3 regions of the Sphingopyxis sp. EU05-FHT14B03 genome follow, and region 1 is predicted to be linked to each of the others. Evidence: predicted binding sites of a transcription regulator. Region 1 holds the regulator's gene; each other region holds the start of a gene.
The links. Region 1 encodes LexA, which represses DNA repair genes until DNA is damaged. Its sites were predicted from a motif close to GTTCCNCNCTTGTTCT; they were not measured.

Region 1 (5,717 bases):
CAGCTTCGCGCCGTCGGCGCCGTGGATCAGCGGGACATGCGCGTAAACGGGCTCGCGCCAGTCCATCGCGCGGATCAGCGCGAGCTGGCGGAAGGCGTTGTTGAGATGATCGTCGCCGCGGATGACATGGGTGACGCCCATGTCATTGTCGTCGACAACGACGCTGAGCATATAGGTCGGGGTGCCGTCGCTGCGCAGCAGGACGAAGTCGTCGAGTTCGGCGTTCTGGACGGTGACGTCGCCCTGGACCTTGTCCGGAATCGTCACCGCGCCGTCCTGCGGCGCGCGCAGGCGGACGACGTGCGGCACGGCGGGGTCGCCGTCGTTTCGGTCGCGCCAGGGGCTGCGGACGCGGAAGGGCAGGCGCTTTTCCTGGGCCTCGGCGCGCATGGCGGCGAGTTCGTCCTGGGTCAGATAGCAGCGATAGGCATCGCCCTTGGCGAGCAGTTGCGCGGCGACGTCGGCATGGCGGTCGGCGCGGGCGAATTGATAGACGGTGTCGCCGTCCCAATCGAGGTCGAGCCAGCGCATCCCGTCGAGGATCGCGTCGATCGCCGCGTCGGTCGAGCGCGCGCGGTCGGTATCCTCGATGCGCAGCAGGAACTTGCCGCCGTGGTGGCGCGCGAACAGCCAGTTGAACAGCGCGGTGCGCGCGCCGCCGATGTGGAGGAAACCCGTGGGCGACGGCGCGAAGCGCGTCACCACATCGGCGCCGGTCGCTTCGCCGGATATGGTTTGATTTTCGGTTGCCACAACGGCCTCTTTCACTCAGTTTTGCGGGTCCCCGCGGACGGCGGGGACGGGGATCGGGGGTGCCCCTAGCATGGCGACAAGGCCGCTTCAAACGCCCATTGGTTTGCGCGCGGCGGCGATGGTGCGGCGCATGCCCGAGTCGATCGAAGCGCGGCTCGATGCCGAGCGCGAACGGATCGCGCTTTGGCTGCCGGTCGCGCTCGGCGCGGGGATCGCCGCCTGGTTCGCGCTGCCCACCCGGACCCACTGGATCGGGCTGTTGCTGATGTTGGGTGCCGGGGCGCTCGCCGGGCTGCTGATCGGCTGGCAACGCCGGTTCGGGCGCGCGGTCGTCGTCGGGTGCGCGGTGATGGCGCTGGGGCTGTTGCTCGTGTGGGGGCGAGCGGTCTGGGTGTCGGCGCCCGTGCTGGCGCTGCCGGTGGTGACCGAATTTTCGGCGAGCGTCGAAAGCGTCGAGCCGCTGCCGGCGAAAGACCAGGTCCGGCTGATCGTGCGGCCGCTGAGGCGACCCGATCTGCCGCCGCGGTTGCGGATCACCGCGGCGGGCGAGCAGGGCAAGGGCATCGCGCCGGGCGAGGCGATCGGCCTGCGCGCGCGGTTGATGCCGCCGCCGACCGCGAGCCTGCCCGGCGGTTATGATTTCGCGCAGCGCGCCTGGTTCGACCGGATCGGCGCGGTCGGCACGGTGCTCGGCGAGATCGGGCGGGCACCGGGTGCGGGGGACGGGGTGCAGACGCTGCGCGCGCGGCTGAGCGATCATATCCACGGGCAGATCGACGGATCGGCGGGGGGGATCGCCGCGGCGCTCGTCGCCGGCGATCGCGGCGCGATCAGCGAGGCCGACGAGGAGGCGATGCGGCGGAGCGGGCTGGCGCATCTGCTGTCGATCAGCGGGCTGCATGTGACCGCGGTGGTGACCTTTGCAATGCTGATCGCGATGAGCCTGCTCGCGCTCAGCCGGCGGCTGGCGCTGGCGGGCTATGTGCTGCCGCTGGCGGCGGCGGTCGCGGCACTCGCTGGCGGGGGATATACGCTGCTCGCGGGGGCCGAGGTGCCGACCTTGCGCTCGTTCATCGCCGCGCTGCTGGTGCTGATCGCGTTCCTGCTCGGGCGCGAGGCGCTGACGCTGCGGCTGGTCGCGGCGGGCGCGCTGATCGTGCTGATCTGGCGTCCCGAGTCGCTGGCGGGGCCGAGTTTTCAGCTGAGTTTCGCGGCGATCACCGCGATCGTCGCGCTCCACGAAAGCCGGGCGATGCAGCGGTTCATGGCGCGGCGCGAGGAGCCATGGGTGTTTCGCCTGGGACGCGGGGTCGCGGGACTGGTGATCACCGGGCTCGCGGTCGAGGTCGCGCTGGCGCCGATCGCGCTGTTCCATTTCCACAAGGCGGGGCTCTATGGCGCGCTCGCCAATGTCGTCGCGATCCCGCTGACGACCTTTGTCATCATGCCCGCCGAGGCGCTGGCTTTGCTGTTCGACAGCGTCGGGCTCGGCGCGCCCTTCTGGTGGGTCGCCGAGCAGGCGCTGAACGCCCTGATCTGGCTCGCGCACAGCGTCGCCGATGCGCCCGGCGCGGTCGCGACGCTGCCGGTGTTCCCGCCCTGGGGTTTCGGACTCGCGATCTTCGGCGGGATATGGCTGCTGCTGTGGCGGACGCGCTGGCGTTGGGCGGGGGCGGTGCCGCTGGTCCTCGGCATGATCGTCCTGCTCGCCCAGCCGCGCCCCGATGTGCTGATTACCGGCGACGGCAAGCATATCGCCGCGGCGCTCCCCGACGGCAGCTATGCATTGCTGCGCGAGCGGGCGGGGGATTATGTGCGCGACGCGGTGGCCGAGGCGGCGGGGATCGATGCGCCGCTCGCCGCGCTCACCGACCTCGATCATGTCGCCTGCAACCGCGATTTCTGTCGCTGGACGCAGGATGACCGCACCATCCTCGCGGCGCGCGGGCGCGACCGGATCGAGGGGGCGGACATGGCGGCGGCGTGCGCCGCCGCCGATGTGGTGATCAGCGAGCGCTGGCTGCCGCACGAATGCGCCGGCCGCTGGCTGACGATCGATCGCGATACGCTGCCGCAGACCGGCGGGCTGGCGCTTTACCTCGGTGAGCGGCCGCGCGCGGTGACGGCGTTAGGCGCGGGCGACGAGCATATGTGGCGCCGCCCGCCGCAGGTCAGTGGTAACGACGAAGCAGTCCCGACAACTTCCCTTGCACGATGACGCGCTCGGCGGCGTAGCGCTGCGGCTCATAGGCACTGTTCGCGGGATCGAGGCGGATCATCTTGCCCTCGCGGCGGAAATATTTGAGCGTCGCATCCTGCCCGTCGACGAGCGCGACGACGATGTCGCCCTCGCGCGCGGTGTTGACCTTTTGGATCAGCGCATAATCGCCGTCGAAGATGCCGGCCTCGACCATCGAGTCGCCCGACACTTCGAGCGCATAATGTTCGCCCGAACCGAGCAGCGCGGCGGGGACCGTGAGATTGTCATGATTTTCGAACGCCTCGATCGGCACACCCGCGGCGATCTTGCCGTGGAGCGGGACCTCGACGATGTCGTTCGCGGCGATCGGGCGCATCGCGGGGGCGGGTTTGCGCAGCGGCACGACATTGTCGCGATCGGTGCTGACGACCGCCTTGCCGCCCTCGGGAAGCTTGACGACCTCGAGCGCGCGGGCGCGGTTGGGGAGGCGGCGAAGGAAGCCGCGCTCCTCGAGCGCGCTGATCAGGCGGTGGATTCCCGATTTGGACTTGAGCCCGAGCGCCTCCTTCATCTCCTCGAACGACGGCGAGATGCCGCTCGCGTCGAGCTTTTGCTGGATGAAGTGGAGCAGTTCATGCTGCTTGGCGGTCAACATCGGGCGTTCTCCATGATGCCGGTTTCGGACATAAGGAGAACGATAATGGAACAGAAGCGAACTTGTCAAGCGATGTCGATATAATCCGCCGCTTCGCCCGCCGCGCGGGACGGCGCACCGATCTCGCGGATGACGAGGGCGTTCGCCGCAGCGAGCGGAAAGGTGCGGCCGCTGTCCTGTCCGTCGAAGGGCGAGAGAAGGCCGCCGTCGATCCGTCCACGCAGATAGTCGCGTCGCGCGCCGCCGGGGCCGAGGGGGGCCGCGAGCGGGGCCGTGCGCAGTGGCGGGAGCGGGTCTCGCGCGCCGGCGAGATGGCGGACGAGGGGGAGCAGGAACAGGGTCGCGGTGACGAAGGCCGACGAGGGGTTGCCGGGCAGGCCAAGCAGCAGCGCGTCGCCGAGCGTGCCCGCGATCAGCGGCTTGCCGGGGCGCATCGCGATCTTCCAGAAATCGAGCCGCCCGCCGGCATCGTCGAGCGCGCCGCGGACATGGTCGTGATCGCCGACCGAGGCGCCGCCGACGGTGACGATGACGTCGTGACGTCGCGCCAGGTCTTTTAATACCTTGGATAAAATTTCACGGTCGTCGCGGATGTGGAGCGGGATGCTGACCATGGCGGGCTCGGCGGCGAGCATCGCGGCGAGCATCGTGCCGTTGCTGTCGGGGATCTGGCCGGGCGCGAGCGCGCGGCCCGGCTGGACGAGTTCGTCGCCGGTGGTGAGGATCGCGACACGCGGGCGGGCGCCGACCACAAGCTGCGCGTCGCCACCCATGATCGCCGCGGCGATCGCACCGGCGTTGAGCCGGGTTCCGGCGGCGACGAGCATGGCGCCGGTCGCGAAGTCGCTGGCGCGGTCGCGAATATGGGCGCCCTGGGCCTCCGGGCCATCGCCGGTCAGCGTCAGGACCGTGCCGTCGGCGGCGACATCTTCCTGCAGGATGACCGTGTCGGCGTCGTGGGGGACCATCGCGCCGGTGAAGATGCGGATCGCCTGACCCGCGCCGAGGGGCAGGACGGGCGCGGAGCCTGCGGCGACCTCGCCGATGATCGTCCATGGTCCCGGCAGGTCGGCGAAACGGATCGCATAACCGTCCATCGCCGAAAGCGGCGCCGCGGGCTGGTCGCGCAATGCGATGACATCGCGCGAAAGATGGCAGCCAAGCGATTCGGAAAAGGCGATATTCTCGGGCGCCAGCGGGGCGCGGAGCGCGAGCAGGCGTGCCTGCGCCTCCTCGACGGGGAGCAGCTTGCTCATTCGGCGCGCCAGTCGCCCGAGCGGCCGCCGCTCTTTTCGAGCAAACGAATATCCCCGATCATCATCGCGCGGTCGAGCGCCTTCGCCATGTCGTAGAGGGTGAGCAGCGCGACCGAGGTGGCGGTGAGCGCTTCCATCTCGACCCCCGTCGGCCCCGTGGTCGCGGCGGTCGCGGTGACCGAAATGCCGGTCTCCTCCCATTCGAACTCGACGCCGACCTTGGTGAGCGCGAGAGGATGGCAGAGCGGGATGAGGTCGGCGGTGCGCTTGGCGCCCATGATCCCGGCGATGCGCGCGGTCGAGAGGACGTCGCCCTTGGGCGCGTTGCCGCTGCGGATGGCTTCGAGCGCCGCAGGGGACATGGTGATGCGGCCGGTGGCGACGGCGCGGCGCGCGGTTGCGGGCTTGGCGCCGACGTCGACCATATGGGCGGCGCCGCTTTCGTCGAGATGAGTCGGGCGTTGGGTCATGGCGATGAAGCGAAGCAACGCTGCGGAGGAAAGGCAAGTAGAGATAATGACAGGCGGTCAGGTGACGATGATTTCCAGCGATGGGTCCGACACCTGCGTCGCTTCGCAGCGCGTCTTGAAATCGGCGAGGCCGGCGCGCCACCACCGGTGCTCGGCACGGATCTTGTCGAAGCCTGCGGCGAGCGCGGTCATGTCGATGTGATATTCGCCGACGACCCGCATCGGTCCGGCGGGTCCGTTGGGAAAACTATGCGGGTCGTATTTCCGGGGTTCGACGAATACATCGAAGACCGTCAGCGCTTCGAGCCCGCTGCCCCAAGCCAGGAGGTTCGCGACCGGCATCGTCAGGTCCATGTTGGAGGTATCGCCATAATTGCTGATCA
Region 2 (5,717 bases), on a different contig from region 1:
CCAATATGTCCTGCACCGCGTCGATCCCCGACGATCCGTCGGCGAGCTGGATATCGGCGAGCACCAGCCCGGCATCGGTCGCCTCGAATGCCGCGACGGCGTCGTCGTGGGTGGTCGCGATGCCGGCGACTTCGTGACCGAGGGCACGGACGATCGCTTCGAGTTCCATCGCGATCAGCGGTTCGTCCTCGATGATCAGCACCGAGGTGCGCGATTCGCGGTCGAGGTCGCCGACCGCTTCGGCGAGCAGGCTTTCGACGGTCGGTCCGTCGGTGCCGGTGATGATCGCCGCTTCCTCGGTCGAAAAGCCTTCGAGCGCGGTGAGCAGCAATATCTGGCGGCCGAGCGGGGTGATGCGCGCGAGGCGGCGGTTGGCGGCGCGGACGATGGGGTCTTCCGCATCGTCGCTCCCCTCGCCATCGTCGATGAAGGCGCTTTCCCAGATGCGGTGAAAGGTGCGGTAGAGGTCGATGCGGATGCCGTTTTCGGACCGGAACTCGTCGGGAGCGGCGACGATGACTTCGAGCATCGTGTGGACGAAATTGTCGCCGTGCTGCTGGGTACCGGTCAGCGCGCGCGCGTAGCGGCGCAGAAACGGCAAATGGCCGCGAATTTCATCACCCAGGCTCATGCAAAGACCTCCCACTCAATGACGTCATACGCCGCGCCGTGCGATCGGGTTCCGATTGCTGTGCTAAATCTGCGCAACTTGTTGGCGCGCAATGCGTAAGACACCGCGGGACGCTATCAGGCTGCGGCGCGAAGGGGCGGATTTCCGCCTTTCTTCGATCCGGGCAGCCACCATGCTTTTTTGAGGACCGGTTTCATGGCACAGCGACCCCAGGGCACGGCGCGATGACGCCAGGGGACGACAGGGGGGCAAATTTGGCGGACGGTGAGGACAGGGACCTCGCGCACGATGAAAGTCGGCGGCTGCGGACGCTGCGCGAATATCGCATCCTGGACACGGCGCCCGAACCGGCATTCGACCGGGTGACCAAACTCGTCGCCGACCTGTTCGACGCGCCGATCGTGCTCGTGTCGCTGATCGACGACTGCCGCCAATGGTTCAAATCGGCCTTCGGCCTCGACGTGCCTGAAACGCCGCGCGACATCAGCTTCTGTCAGTTCGTCGTCGCCGAGGGCCGGCCAGTGGTGGTCACCGACGCCTCGACCGATCCGCGCTTTCGCGACAATCCGCTGGTCACCGGGGCGCCTGACATCCGATTCTATGCCGGGGTGCCGCTCTACGCCTATAACGGGGCCATACTCGGAACGCTGTGCATCATCGACCGCAAGCCGCGCTCGGCGCTGACGCCCAAGGAGCTCGAACGGCTCGCGGATTTCGCCTCGATCATCATGGCCGAGGCCGATCTGCGGCGGATCGGCATGGAGCGCGACGCCGCGCGCCACATGCTTGAGCGTGCGCTCGATTTTTCGGGGGTCGCGACCTGGCAGCTCGACCCGCGCACAGATGTTTTGCAATGGCATGGTGCGGTCGCCGAATTGTGGGGCGCCGATCATGAAACGGCGCTCGCCACCGCCGCGCTGGCCTTCGAGCGCATCCACCCCGAAGATCATGCGCTGGTGCACGCGGTGCTCGACGATTCGATCGCGAACGGCACCCCCTATTCGGTCGAGCATCGCATCCTGCACCCCGAACGCGGCATCCGCTGGCTGTCGATCCGCGGCGACTGGGACGTGCGGTCGAACGACGCGATGCTGACGGGGGTCAGCATCGATATCACCGAGCAGCGTAATCGGCGCGACAACGACACGATATTGATGCGCGAGTTGCACCACCGGATGCGCAATCTGTTCGCGACCGTCGGCGCGATCATTTCGCTGACCCGCCATGCCGCCGTCGATGTCGACGATTATGTCGAGCGGATCAGCAGCCGGCTCGATGCGCTCAACCGCGCACAGAATGTCCTGCTCGGCGCCAATTTCCTGACCGGGTCGATGCACGCGCTGCTGCGTGAGGTCGAGGCGGCGTTCCCGCGCATCACCTGGTCTGGTCCCGATCTCGAGCTGCCCGAAAATGCGGTGGTCGCGATGGCGCTGTTGTTCAACGAACTGGCGACCAATGCGGTCAAGCACGGCGCGCTCGCCAGCGAGACCGGGAGCGTCGATGTCGCCTGGTCGCAGGATGCCGAGGGCGACGCCGACCGGCAGTTCCGCCTGATCTGGACCGAGAGCGGCGGCACGCCGATCGCCGGTCCGCCGCAGCGTACCAGCTTTGGCACCTTGTTGATGGAGCGCAGTGTGCGTAATAACCTTGGCGGGACGATCGAGCGACGCTGGGAACCCGGCGGCCTGGTCTGTACCATCACATTGCCCGCGCGGTGGCGCGAAGCTTAACGATCGAGGCGGGGGCTTTATGACGTTGGAAGCGCTGGTGGCGCGCTTGCAGTTTTACAGTGACCTCGGCGCGCACGAGCGAGAGCAGATGCTCGCGCTCGGCGGCAAGGTGCGCAGCTTTGCCGCGAACAGCGAGATCGTGACCGCCGGTCAGCCGATGGACGCGGTGCTGGTGATGCGCGAAGGCTGGGCAGCGCGCTACAAGGAGCTCGAGGACGGTCGGCGCCAGATCCTCAACATCCTGCTCCCCGGCGACATCTTCGACCTGCAGGTGCTGGTGGCGGCCGAGGCCGACCACAGCGTGCTCGCGATCACCCAGGGGTCGGCCTATGCGATCGCGCCGCAAGCGGTGCGCGACCTGATGTCGGGATCGGGCGCGCTGACCATGGCCTTCTGGTGGACGCAGGTGCAGGAGGAGGCGTTCCTGCGCGAACAGATCGTCCGCAACGGGCGCCAGAGCGCGCAGGAGCGGATCGGCCATCTGCTGCTCGAACTCCATCGCCGCGCGCAGATCGTCAAGCTGGCGGGCGACGATACGCTGCGCCTGCCGATGACCCAGACGCAGATCGCCGACACATTGGGGCTGACCCCGATCCACACCAACCGCGTGCTGCGGCGGCTGGTACGCGAGGGCTATATCGAGATGAGTCGGCAGTGGATCCGCTTCCTCGATCCCGATGCGCTGGCGGCGATGTGCGATTTCGACCCGAGCTATTTTCACCTCGACGCGTTCCGGATGCGGCTGGGGCGGGGGTGACCAGCGCTCAGCGGCGCTCCGTTGCGGCGCGGCGCTCGTCGATCCACTCGCGGATCGTGAACCAGGAATAATAGAGCATTGCGAGCATCAGCGCCGCGAAGACCAGATACATGGCGATGGTGAAGGCAAAGCCGAAGGGATAGTCGGCCCACGACACGGTCCAGTTCCGCGCCACGAGCAATATGCCTTTGTCGAGGCCGATCGCCAGCTGATAGCCCCAAAAACCGAGTCCCAGGATCGCAAATGGCGCGCATGCCACAGCCCAGACGAGATCCTTTCGCGTCGGCGGTGCGTCCATATCGTCCATATCGGCCGCACCGCGACCCGAAAAATAGGCCGAAGCCCAGTAGGCCGCCAATGTCGAGACCATCAGCGACAGACCGGGCGTTCGCCCGGTGATCAGGCTCCAGAAAGCGATGAGCGTCATCGCGACCAGCGGAGCCCAAATATATCGCCGCGTCCTTGATCCCAAAGCTCTCGCTCCAAACGAAAAACCCCGCGGCCGCATCATGCCGCACGCCGCGCCTGTCAACAAGGTCGGACGCCGCCGAAGCCCCTTAACCTAAGTTTGTTCTTTATTTGTTCCGGATGCTATGGTGGCCGGCATGAGCCGCAAGACGATTCTCCAGAAGCTCGCGCTACTCGCCGACGCCGCGAAGTATGATGCGTCCTGCGCGTCGTCGGGGACGGTCAAACGCGATTCGCTGGCGACCAGGGGCATCGGGTCGACCGAGGGCATGGGCATCTGTCACAGCTATGCCCCCGACGGGCGCTGCATCTCGCTGCTGAAAATCCTGCTCACCAATTTCTGCATCTACGACTGCCGCTTCTGCATCAACCGCGCGTCGAGCAATGTCGAGCGCGCGCGGTTTTCGCCGCAAGAGGTCGTCACGCTGACGCTCGATTTCTACAAGCGCAATTATATCGAGGGGCTGTTCCTCTCCTCGGGCATCATCCGTTCCGAAGATTATACGATGGAGCAATTGGTCGAGGTCGCGCGAATCCTGCGCGAGGAGCATCTGTTTCAGGGTTATATCCATCTGAAGACGATCGCGGGGGCCGACCCGGGCCTGATCGCGCTGGCGGGGCTTTATGCTGATCGGCTGTCGACCAATGTCGAACTGCCGACCGAGGCGGGGCTGTCGAGCTTCGCGCCAGAGAAAAAGCCCGCGACGATCCGCAAGACGATGGCATCGGTGCGCGTCGGCGCCGACGATGCGATCGAGGCGGCGAAGAGCCGGCTGATCGGCAAGGCGGCACCGCCGCGCTTCGCGCCGGCGGGACAATCGACCCAGATGATCGTCGGCGCCGACGCCGCGCGCGACGACGATATTCTCGCGACCGCCGACAATCTCTATTCGGGCTATCACCTGCGCCGCGTCTATTATTCGGCGTATAGCCCGATCCCCGATGCGAGCAGTGCGCTGCCCCCGGTGCGCCCGCCCTTGATGCGCGAGCATCGCCTGTACCAGGCCGACTGGCTGCTGCGTTTCTATGGCTTTGCGCGCAGCGAGATCATGGAGGGGGCGAGCGGGGGCATGCTTGACCTTGCGATCGATCCCAAGCTCGCCTGGGCCTTGATGCGGCGCGAGATTTTTCCAGTCGATATCAACCGCGCACCGCGCGAATTGCTGCTGCGCGTGCCCGGGCTGGGGACGCGCGCGGTCGAGCGCATCGTCGCGGTGCGGCGGACGGGCAAGCTGCGGCTCGGCGACCTTGCGAAGCTGACCGCGTCGGTGAAAAAGGTCCTGCCCTTCATCGTGACGCTCGACTGGCGGCCGGGGAAGCTCACCGACAGCGCCGATTTGCGCGCGCGCTTTGCGCCACCCGCCGAGCAACTGGCGCTCGCGCTGTGAGGGAGGCGGTGCTGCGGACGCCCGGCGATTTCGCCGAGTGGCGCGCGGTGGCGCGCGGGTTGCTGGCGGGCGGCATCGCGCCCGATGATGTGAACTGGCGCGGCGCGAAGGAGGGGGCTTCGCTGTTCGGTGGTGACGAGGTGCACGCATCGGCGGGTACGGTGTCGCTGCCGCGCGAACTGCTCGAAATGGCCGACCGGGTGATCTGTCACCGCGACCCGCAAGTCCCGGCGCGGCTGTATCGCCTCGTCTGGCGCGCGGCGCGCGATCGGCAATTGCTCGCGCGAACGACCGATGCCGATGTCGACTGGCTGCGCAAGACCGACAAGGCGATCCGCCGCGACATTCACAAGATGCATGCGTTCGTGCGATTCCGGCGCTTGGGTGAAGAGGCGGGGCGCGAAAGTTTCGCGGCTTGGTTCGAGCCCGATCATCGCATCCTGCGGCTGACCGCACCCTTCTTTCAGCGCCGCTTTACCGGCATGGATTGGGCGATCGTCACCCCCGACGCGCGCGCGATTTGGCAGGCTGAGATACTGCGCTATGGCGACGGCGGGACGAAGGACGAGGTGCCGGGCAGCGATGTCGTCGAGGATCAGTGGCGCACTTATTATGGCGCGATCTTCAACCCCGCGCGGGTCAAGATCGACGCGATGCGCGCCGAGATGCCGAAGAAATATTGGCACAATCTGCCCGAGGCGCAGGATATCGCGTCCTTGCTTGCCGGGGCCGGGGCGCGGGTG
Region 3 (5,717 bases), on a different contig from region 1:
GGTGATCGGGCACGAGATCAGCCATCATTTCGACGATCAGGGCGCGAAATATGACGAGACCGGCAAGCTCGCCGACTGGTGGACCCCCGCCGACGTCGCGGCGTTCGAAGCCGCCGGCAAGGCGCTGGTCGCGCAATATGACGCCTATGAAGTGCTGCCCGGCGAACATCTCGACGGCACGTTCACGCTGGGCGAGAATATCGGCGATCTCGCGGGTCTGACGATCGCCTATGACGCCTATCAGAAGTCGCTGGGCGGCAAGCCGGCGCCGGTGATCGACGGACTGACCGGCGACCAGCGCTTCTTCCTCGGCTGGGCGCAGGTGTGGCGGCGCAACTATCGCGAGCAGAATCTGGCGCAGCGTATCACCACCGATCCGCATTCGCCCTCGATCCAGCGGACTTGGGTCTCGCGCAACCTTGACCCTTGGTATAAGGCCTATCAGATCAAGGAAGGCCAGAAGCTGTATCTGGCGCCGGCGGACCGCGTCCGCATCTGGTAACGCCTTAAAGGGACATCTCATTGACCACCACGAGCCTGCCTTCCGCTGAAAACGACTTCAGCAGGGGGGCAGGCCCGGGGGTGTCGCCGGAGCTTGCCGGCGGCCTGTCGCGGTTCGACGCGGCGCTGCTCGGCGGGTTGGCGATCATGTCGATGGCGCTGTTGTTCTGGGCGACGCGCGACGCGGTGCTGGCGGCGGGTTTCCTCGCCGGGCTGGCGGTTACCGGCGGCGCGGTGATCCTGCTGCGCCGACTTTTTCCTGCGGCCGTCGGCGGCGAGGCGGCGTTGCCCGACTGGACGATGCTGCGCGCTGCGGTCGATCATGACGATGTCGGTATCGCGGTGACCGACCGCGCCGGACGACTCGTCTGCGCCAACGACCTGTTCGCGACCTGGATGGGCGGCTTCGTGACCCCGCCCGGCCTGCCGCTCGAAGGACGCGGCGCCGAACTGCTCAAGAACGCCGGGCGCACTGCCTGGCGCGACGGCCAGGGGGAGGTCGAAGACCTGACGGTCGGCACCCTCCACCTGCGCGCACAGGTGATCCGCACCGGCCTGTCCGAAGATTATCTGGTGTGGCGTTTTTCGGCGGTCGAACGGCTCGATCTCGTCTCCGAAATCAGCCGTCATCTCGATGGCCCGGCGGGCCGCACGCTCGGCCAGGCGGGGATCATGGCGGCGCTGGTCAACGCCGAGGGACGGCTGCGCGTTGCCAATCACGCCTTCCTGCTGCGCGCGCTGGGGGAGAGCGACGCGACCCATTATGCGGGCCGCGACGTCGCGCCGCTGCTCCGGCTCGACGATGCCGGGACGCTCTATTTCGGGCGCGAGGGCGAACGCGCGACGCCGGTCCGCTTGCTCCAGATCCCGTTGATCCCTGCCGACAGCCATGGTCCGATGCTGCTGGCGCTGATCGACGAGGAGGTCGGCGCGGCCGATCGCGGCACCGCGCAAACTTATGTCGAGACCTTGCTGTCCCTGCTGCCCTTCGGCCTCGCGATGGTCGATCGCGACGGACGCTTCCTCTACATGAATCGTGCCTTCGTCCGCGCCGCCGGATTGTCCGAGGCGAAGATGCCGCGTTACCCCGGCGATATCGTGGTCAGCGAGGACAAGGGGCCGCTCGCCGACATGATTCGCCGCCACAGCAGCGGACAACAGGTCGGCGGCGACCTGTCGATCCGGCTCGCCGGGCAGGGCGACGAGCCGGTGTCGATGCGCGTCGTCGGGGTGCGCGGGCTCGGCGAGGCGGCGGTACTGCTGAGCCTCAAGGATTCGAGCGAAGAATCGCGGCTCAAGCGCCAGGTCGCGCAGGCATCGAAGATGCAGGCGGTCGGCCAGCTCGCGGGCGGCGTGGCGCATGATTTCAATAACATATTGACCGCGGTGCTCGGCAGCTGCGACCTGATGCTCATGCGGCATACGCCCGGCGACAGCGATTATGACGATATCCAGCAAATTCGCAGCAACGCCAATCGCGCCGCCAGCCTGACGCGGCAATTGCTCGCTTTCTCGCGGCAACAGACACTGCGTCCGCAAATCCTGCAGCTGCCCGACGTGATTTCGGAGGTGTCGCATCTGCTCAAGCGGCTGATCGGTGAGACGGTGCAATTGTCGGTGCGCCACGGGCGCGGACTGGGCGCGGTGCGTGCCGACCCGGGGCAACTCGAACAGGTCATCATCAACCTTGCGGTCAATGCGCGCGATGCGATGGCGGGGCAGGGCACGCTGACGATGGAAACCTATCCGGTCACTGCCGCCGAGGTGCGCGCGATGGGCAGCGACGTGATGCCGCCCGCCGATTATAGCGCGCTCAAGGTCAGCGACACCGGCGGCGGCATTCCCGCCGACGTGCTGCCCAAGATTTTCGAACCCTTTTTCACCACCAAGGATGTCGGCAAGGGAACCGGACTCGGCCTCTCGACCGTCTATGGCATCATCAAGCAGTCGGCGGGCTTCATCTTCGCCGACAGCAAGCCGGGCGAAGGCGCGAGCTTCACCATCTACCTGCCGGTCCATCGCGCCGGCAAGGATGCGCCCGCCGTCGCGCCGCCGCCCCCCAAACCCAAGAAGAGCCAGTGGGGCACCGGCACGATCCTTCTCGTCGAGGATGAGGATATGGTGCGTGCGGTCGCCGAACGCGCGCTGACCCGCGCCGGCTACACCGTCGTCACCGCGTCGCAGGGCGAGGAAGGGCTCGAACGCTTCGGCCAGATGGACAAGGTCGACCTGATCCTGACCGACGTGATGATGCCGACGATGGACGGGCCGGCGATGGTCCGCGCGTTGCGCGCCAAGCGTCCCGACCTGCCCGTTTTGTTCATGTCGGGCTATGCCGAGGAACAATTGCGCCAGTCGATCGATATTGATCATGTGTCCTTCCTTCCCAAACCCTTTTCGGTCGCGCAATTGACCGAGGCGACCTCGGCGGCGCTCGATGCCGCGGCGCAGCGGGCCGGCTGATGACGGCGAATCGCAACATCCTGCTCGTCGAGGACGATGTGTTGATCGGCATGATGCTGGTCGACATGTTTGACGCGCTGGGCTTCCCCGAACCCGCACAGGCGGCGAGCGTCGAGGATGCTCTGGCGATCATCGCGGCGCAGCCGGTCGACGCGGCGCTGGTCGACATCAATCTCGGCGAGGCGAAGGGCTGGCCGGTCGCCGATGCGCTCGCGGCGAAGGATATTCCCTTCGCCTTCACGTCGGGTGGTGGCGACGCGATTCCGCCGGCGCACGCCCACCGCAAACTGGTATCGAAGCCGTTCCGGCTCAGCGAAATCGAAACCGTTCTCAACGAATTTTTCGACGGATAAGCGTGCGGTTTGCGCCGTCGCAATAAATTTTGTTCTACTCTTGTTCCTTTAGAACAAATACCGTACACAGGTCCGGCGTTGCGATGCTTCTGCCTTCGCGATAGAGCAGGAAAGGGACGGTCATGGCCGGTCAATTGTCACTCGTCGAATCGGGGAAATCAGTGAACAGCACGGACAGGCAGAAGGCGCTCGACGCCGCCTTGGCACAAATCGATCGCGCCTTCGGCAAGGGCTCGGTGATGAAATTGGGTTCGAAGGAGACGATGCAGGTCGAAGCGATTTCGACCGGATCGCTCGGACTCGACATCGCCCTCGGCGTCGGCGGCCTGCCGCGCGGGCGCGTCATCGAAATCTACGGCCCCGAAAGCTCGGGCAAGACGACCCTCGCACTCCACGTCCTTGCCGAGGCGCAGAAGGGCGGCGGCACCGTCGCTTTCGTCGACGCCGAACATGCGCTCGACCCGGTCTACGCCAGGAAACTTGGCGTCAATATCGACGAACTGATCGTGTCGCAGCCCGACACCGGCGAACAGGCGCTCGAAATCGTCGACACGCTGGTGCGCTCGAACGCGATCGACGTGCTCGTCGTCGACTCGGTCGCCGCGCTCGTTCCGCGCGCCGAAATCGAGGGCGAGATGGGCGACAGCCATGTCGGCCTGCAGGCGCGCTTGATGTCGCAGTCGCTGCGCAAGCTCACCGGCTCGATCAGCCGTTCGCGCTGCATGGTGATCTTCATCAACCAGCTGCGCATGAAGATCGGCGTGATGTACGGCAACCCCGAGACAACGACGGGCGGCAACGCGCTGAAATTCTACGCTTCGGTTCGCCTCGACATCCGCCGCACCGGCCAGATCAAGAATGGCGACGAAATCGTCGGCAACACCACTCGCGTCAAGGTCGTCAAGAACAAGGTCGCGCCGCCGTTCAAGCAGGTCGAATTCGACATCATGTATGGCCAGGGCATCTCCAAGATCGGCGAGATTCTCGATCTCGGCGTCAAGGCGGGCATCGTCGAGAAATCGGGCGCCTGGTTCAGCTATGATTCGATCCGCATCGGACAGGGCCGCGAGAATTCCAAGACCTTCCTCAAGGATAACCCCGAACTGATGGAACGGCTGGAAACCGCGATCCGCGGCAAGACAGACCAGGTCGCCGAGGAAATGATGGTCGGCCCCGACGACGACACCGACGACTGATAGGAATCCGGTCGGTCCGTTCCTGCGGACCGGCCGTCCAACGGCGGCGGGTTCCTTGCCCCTCAGGTTCGCAACCCTCTCGCGGACCGGCCCGCCCGCCGTTGGCCTTGCGCGGCCCCTTCGAGCGGCTACAAGCACGCCATGCCCGCGATCCGCCTCTTTGGCCTGCCCACCGACGTCAACAGCAGCTTCGAACGCGGCGCCGCCGCCGGGCCCGCCGCGATCCGCGCCCAGCTCTGGAGCGAGCGCGGCAATATGGCGAGCGAACTCGGCCCCGAACTCGGCACCGACATCGCCTTCGCCGACGACGGCGACCTCGCGCTGACCGAGGACACCGCGCGCGACGACGCGATGATCCGCCGCCACGTCGCGCTTGTGCGCGAAGATGGTGAAATTCCACTCGCCCTCGGCGGCGACCATGCCGTGACTCTTCCGCTCGTCGAGGCGGCGGCGGCCTGTTTCGGGCCGGTCAACATCCTCCATATCGACGCGCATCCCGACCTCTACGACGATTTCGAGGGCAATCCGCGCAGCCACGCGTCGCCCTTCGCCCGCATCTACGATGGCGGCCATGCCGCGCGGCTGGTGCAGGTCGGCATCCGCACGCTGAACCGACACTGCCGCGAGCAGGCCGACCGCTTCGGGGTCGAGATCGTGCCGATGGCGGGTTTCACCCCCGATGCGGTGCCGGTACTCGAAGGCCCGCTCTACATCTCGATCGACATGGACGGCATCGACCCGTCGGCGGCGCCCGGCGTCGCGCATCCCGAGCCTGGCGGACTGACGGTGCGCGAACTGCTCGCCGTCCTGCACAAACAGACCGCGCCGATTATCGGCGCCGATATCGTCGAACATCATCCCGGCCGCGATACCGGCGAGGTCACCGCGATCCTCGGCGCCAAGCTGGTGCGCGAGATCGCGGCGCTGATCGATCGCAACGGGACCTACACACCATAAGAGGAGAGCGACATGAGCCTGATCGTCCACCACCTGAACAACAGCCGCTCGCAGCGCATCCTGTGGCTGCTCGAGGAACTGGGTGTGCCCTATGAAATCAAGCACTACCAGCGCGACGCCGTCACCAACCTCGCGCCGCCCGAATTGAAGGCCATTCATCCCCTCGGCAAATCGCCGTTGCTTGAAGATGCGGGGCGGGTGATCCAGGAATCGGGCGCGATCGCTGAATATCTGTGCGACAATTATG

Region 2: a site for LexA is predicted at 3,689-3,704, ahead of AC3WS4_RS16880 (putative DNA modification/repair radical SAM protein). Genes of this name have one in related genera too.
Region 3: a site for LexA is predicted at 3,349-3,364, ahead of recA (recombinase RecA). Genes of this name have one in related genera too.

What each region holds. Positions count from the first base shown of each region.
Region 1 is NZ_JBYTDC010000002.1:499,818-505,534, forward strand. Features, by position in the region: gene gltX (glutamate--tRNA ligase) at 1-753, opposite strand, end outside; gene AC3WS4_RS11540 (ComEC/Rec2 family competence protein) at 884-2,971, shown strand; gene lexA (transcriptional repressor LexA) at 2,925-3,608, opposite strand; gene AC3WS4_RS11550 (molybdopterin molybdotransferase MoeA) at 3,674-4,864, opposite strand; gene moaC (cyclic pyranopterin monophosphate synthase MoaC) at 4,861-5,334, opposite strand; gene AC3WS4_RS11560 (hypothetical protein) at 5,392-5,717, opposite strand, start outside.
Region 2 is NZ_JBYTDC010000003.1:86,821-92,537, reverse strand. Features, by position in the region: gene AC3WS4_RS16900 (response regulator) at 1-631, opposite strand, end outside; gene AC3WS4_RS16895 (GAF domain-containing protein) at 886-2,361, shown strand; gene AC3WS4_RS16890 (Crp/Fnr family transcriptional regulator) at 2,381-3,118, shown strand; gene AC3WS4_RS16885 (hypothetical protein) at 3,126-3,545, opposite strand; gene AC3WS4_RS16880 (putative DNA modification/repair radical SAM protein) at 3,724-4,974, shown strand; gene AC3WS4_RS16875 (UdgX family uracil-DNA binding protein) at 4,983-5,717, shown strand, end outside.
Region 3 is NZ_JBYTDC010000001.1:183,320-189,036, reverse strand. Features, by position in the region: gene AC3WS4_RS01005 (M13 family metallopeptidase) at 1-502, shown strand, start outside; gene AC3WS4_RS01000 (hybrid sensor histidine kinase/response regulator) at 649-2,964, shown strand; gene AC3WS4_RS00995 (response regulator) at 2,964-3,317, shown strand; gene recA (recombinase RecA) at 3,440-4,513, shown strand; gene speB (agmatinase) at 4,655-5,470, shown strand; gene AC3WS4_RS00980 (glutathione S-transferase family protein) at 5,483-5,717, shown strand, end outside.